Regions from separate parts of the Vagococcus carniphilus genome, predicted to be linked through region 2. Evidence: a T-box and tRNA genes for the amino acid it is inferred to sense, from the RefSeq annotation. Region 2 holds a T-box; the other holds one or more tRNA genes.

Region 1 (2,416 bases), 570 kb from region 2:
CAAAGATAAATGTTCATAGATGACATGATTGACAATTGTACTAATGGAGTCATCCATTCTTTTTGAAATCAAATAGCTAGATTCAAAGTAACTCATATAACTATTGAAGTGAATTAATCTAAAATGAAGCTGGAATAAATTACACTCAATATACCATAGTAGTTCTTCTGACAAATAATTTAAATTAAAGTGCTTTCCTATTGTCTCCAATGTATTTTCACTCAAATTAATAATATCTCTAAAAAAATCATTTTTAAAAAAATACATATACTGATCTTTTGATAGTGGTTGCTCATAAATATAAGTTGAGATAAAAAAGATATACAAACAAATTAAGTCGGTTTCGGTCTGAATTGGAGAAACACTGCTAGAGAGTTCTTGATTGGTCGCTTCTATAGCTTTCGTAAACCGTTCACCAATTAGTTTGCGATAAATATCTTGTTGATTAATTTCTAAGGTTGAGCCAAACAACTCTCTTCTCTTACTAATCAGTAACCATAAATAAAGATGATACATATTCTTTTCTTCGATTGGTAATTTCAATTCTTTGGATAAATTCTCAATCAATAAAATAATCGATGGATCTAATGGATGATAGTTAATAACATCAATTGGTAACGTATGATTATAAAATTCAAATAAAAAATACCTAATTTGAAGTTCGTCACCGGTAAATTTAGCATTCTTGATTTGAATTTCAAATTCTGCAATTAGATGATTAATATCTTTTAACCTTCTAAAAAGTGTTGCTTCACTGATTATTAATTCATGACATAAGCGAGGAATAGAAAAGCCATCATGCTTACTTAAGTACATAATAATTTTACAGTTTATCGATTGATTTAAATAATGGATTAAAATGTGTTGCAAGTTAAAATGATAAGGGATTTTCAAATAGACTTTTTTCTTATCAAATTCTAAACTAACTTCCTCACCTAATTCTTCTAATTGTTCATTCATTTGGTTAAGGTATTTATTTAGTGATGCTGATGATACCTTAACTTGTTTTTCTAATTCTTTTACATTCATTTCACCGCCATTGTCTAACAACTGTTGGACAATGTGAACTTGTGTCATTTCTGGTTTATCTAAAAGGTCTAGAATATTCAAGTTACTTACCCCCAAATTATTTCCTAGAAAATAATCCTATCATACAAAATAATAAAAAACGAGTATTTTTGAACAAAAAATAAAAAAAAGTAAACAACCACACTTTAAAACGCCATTTAAGACGCTAAAAACGTTTATGTTTACTAAAGTTGTAGATTTATGCGAGAAAAGGGACTCGAACCCTCACAAAGAATATTCTTTACAAGATCCTTAGTCTTGCGCGTCTGCCAATTCCGCCATTCTCGCTTACTTGATTATCTTACCATGTTTTTTAATTTCCCGCCACATTGACAGACATACTTTTCGGTATTTATTTTGCGAGCTCTTATGATAGTTCCATGACACTTCAAACATTCATAATAATGGTATTTTATATCACTTCTTTTTTGAAGAGGACGAACAAACCTGCTGCCTCCAGTTTCCTTTAATAATCGCTTGAAATCTTGATCTTTATGCTGATATCCTTTTTTCTCAAGATGTAAATGATAGTGACATAACTCATGCTTGATAACACCAACTAGCTCTTCTAATCCATAAATTTCAAATACTCTTGGATTAAAATCTAACCGGTGATCAGATAAATGATATCTACCACCGGTTGTTCTTAATCTGTTATTAAATGTTGCCTGATGCGTAAAGGGGCGATTAAAGCTCTTCAATGAAATATCCTCTACTAGTTGTTGTAATTCTTCATTAGTCATTAGTCTGCAACTTTTTTAGCAACTGGAATCATCGTTAATGAGATTCTTTGCTTTTTAATGTCTACAGAATCAACCCAAACCGTTACAACATCTCCTACTGCAACAGCATCTGTTGGATGCTTAATAAATTTAGTACTTAATTTAGAGATATGAACCATCCCGTCTTGTTTAACACCAATATCCACAAAAGCCCCAAAGTCTACTACGTTTCTGACAGTACCTTGCAGTTCCATACCTGGTTTTAAATCTTCCATACTTAATACATCTTGTCTTAATAATGGAGCTGGCATTTCATCTCTCATGTCTCTACCTGGCTGTAATAAAGCTTTTAAAACATCTTCCAATGTTTCTTTTCCAATTTCAAGGCTTTGACTCATTTCAGCAATAGACACTTTTTCCAACGCTTCTTTTCCATGAGTTGTTCCCAAATCTTTTGAAGTTAAGTCTAACTTCTCAAGCAAGTTCTTAACAATTGAATAGCTTTCTGGGTGAATTCCTGTATTATCTAAAATATTTTTACCACTTGGAATTCTTAAGAAACCAACAGCTTGTTCATACGCTTTTGGTCCTAAACGCGGTACTTTTTTAAGTTGAGCTCGACTAGC
Region 2 (2,416 bases):
TCAAGAACTGGTAATATTTCTAAGTCAAAAGCTTTAGCAAAGTCATAGTCACGTTCATCATGTGCCGGTACCGCCATAATAGCTCCTGTACCGTAAGTTGATAAAACGTAATCAGCAATCCAGATAGGCATTTCTTTTCCATTAGCTGGGTTAATAGCATAGGCTCCTGTAAAGACTCCTGTTTTTTCTTTTGATAATTCTGTTCTATCTAGATCTGTTTTCTTCTCAGCTTCTTTAATATAAGCTGATACTTCTGCTTCTTGTTCAGGAGTTGTAATCTCTTGTACTAATTTAAGTTCAGGAGCAAGAACAGCGTAAGTTGAACCAAATAAAGTATCTGGACGTGTTGTAAAGACTGTAAATTCTTTATCTGTGTCTTTAATTTTAAACGTAACATTAGCGCCTTCAGAACGACCAATCCAGTTACGTTGCATGTCTTTAACACTTTCAGGCCAATCAATCGTATCTAAATCATCAATCAAGCGATCTGCATAAGCTGTAATTTTTAACATCCATTGTTTCATCGGTACACGGAAAACTGGATGGCTACCACGCTCTGATTTGCCATCGATAACTTCTTCATTAGCTAAAACTGTTCCTAGTGCAGGACACCAGTTAACAGCTACTTCAGCTTCATAAGCTAAGCCTTTTTCAAATAATTTAGTAAAAATCCATTGGGTCCATTTGTAATACTCTGGATCAGTGGTATTAATTTCACGGTCCCAATCAAAACTAAAACCTAAAGAATTTAATTGACGTTTAAACGTTTGAATATTTTTTTCTGTAAATTCTGCTGGGTCATTCCCTGTATCTAGCGCATATTGTTCTGCTGGTAAACCAAATGCATCCCATCCCATTGGGTGTAGGACATTATAACCAGTTGCTCTTTTAAAACGAGCTAAAACGTCAGTTGATGTGTATCCTTTTGGATGTCCTACGTGTAAGCCTTGACCAGATGGATACGGAAACATATCTAGTGCATAAAACTTAGGTTTATCAGATACTTCTTCTGTTTTGAATGTGTGGTTCTTCATCCAATTTTTTTGCCATTTTTCTTCAATTTGGGTATGGTTGTATGCCATTTTTCTTCCTCCTAAAATATAATAAAATAAAAAAAGTCCTATAAAAGCTGAATTAGCTTTTATAGGACGTTGATTTTAACGTGGTACCACCTATTTTTATGTAGTTAAAAATACAACTACATCTCATCGTCATGATAACGGACTGAATCCGGCTAAAAAAGCATTCTCAGAGCTAAGTTCAAGTTTCTATCTTTATGCATTTTCAGCAACCATGCACTCTCTAAAAAAGTTTCCACTCTACTACTTCTCGTCATTGTTTTAATTATTATGCTCATGATAACAGAATCAAATTAACTTAGCAACTAAATCGCAAAGTCAAAAATTATCTAACTCTTAGGTTTTGCCCTGTATAAATAATATCTCCAGAAATCTTATTCCAAGTTTTTAATTGAGAAACACTTGTGTTGTATTTATTAGATAACGACCACAAAGAATCACCTGTTTGAACTTTATGACGCTTCACTTGACGATTTGACGTTGTTTGACGTGTCGCCACTTTAGCCGTTCCTGGAATTTTCAATGTTTGACCAACATAAATTAAGTCACTACTTAATCCATTGGCTTGTTTTAAATCAGAAACACTCACATTGTATTTTAAAGAAATTTGATACAATGAATCGCCTCTCTTAACTGTATAAGTAGAAGATTGACTTTGATTACTTGTCTTTTTAACAGGTGTTGCCGTATGATTAGCAGCTTTTTTCCCATTAATAGCCAATTGTTGACCCACATAAATCATATCACTCTTCAAATTGTTCCATTGTTTCAATTCATTCACACTCACACCATAACGTAAGCTAATACCGTATAACGTATCTCCTCGTTTAACCGTATAAGAACTTGATGATTGAGTAGTTGTCTGAGTACTTGGTTTAGTTGATGGTTTTGGTGTCGGTTTTGCCGTGCTTCCGCCGCCTTTATTACCACCCTTAACTACTAGTTTTTGGTTCACATAAATCATATCATTTGATAAGTTATTCCATGATTTTATTTGTGCCACGCTCACACCATACTGCAAACCAATTCCGTATAAGGTATCTCCTCGTTTAACCGTATGTGTTTGGCTATTTGAAGTACTTGGTTTTGGTTTACTTGTTTGGTTGCCATTATTTGTTGATGGCTTAGGTGTTGGTTTTGACGTATTACCGCCACCTTTAACCACTAGTTTTTGGTTCACATAAATCATATCATTTGATAAATTATTCCATGATTTTAACTGCGCCACACTCACGCCATATTGTAAACCAATACCGTACAAGGTATCTCCTCGTTTGACCGTATGTGTTTGGCCATTTGAAGTATTTGGTTTTGGCTTACTTGTTTGGCTACCGTTA

Evidence for each region. A T-box is a leader RNA that pairs with one kind of tRNA and senses whether it is charged. The one in region 2 lies ahead of leuS (leucine--tRNA ligase), so its partner is inferred to be a tRNA-Leu.
Region 1: it has a tRNA-Leu gene. The T-box ahead of leuS (leucine--tRNA ligase) is inferred to sense a tRNA for this amino acid. The anticodon was not compared.

The regions. Positions count from the first base shown of each region.
Region 1 is NZ_CP060720.1:657,259-659,674, reverse strand. Features, by position in the region: gene H9L18_RS03430 (AcpB/EbpR/MafR family transcriptional regulator) at 1-1,110, opposite strand, end outside; tRNA gene H9L18_RS03425 (tRNA-Leu) at 1,271-1,356, opposite strand; gene H9L18_RS03420 (SprT family protein) at 1,365-1,811, opposite strand; gene H9L18_RS03415 (Tex family protein) at 1,811-2,416, opposite strand, start outside.
Region 2 is NZ_CP060720.1:85,198-87,613, forward strand. Features, by position in the region: gene leuS (leucine--tRNA ligase) at 1-1,082, opposite strand, end outside; T-box leader at 1,142-1,345, opposite strand; gene H9L18_RS00400 (LysM peptidoglycan-binding domain-containing protein) at 1,405-2,416, opposite strand, start outside.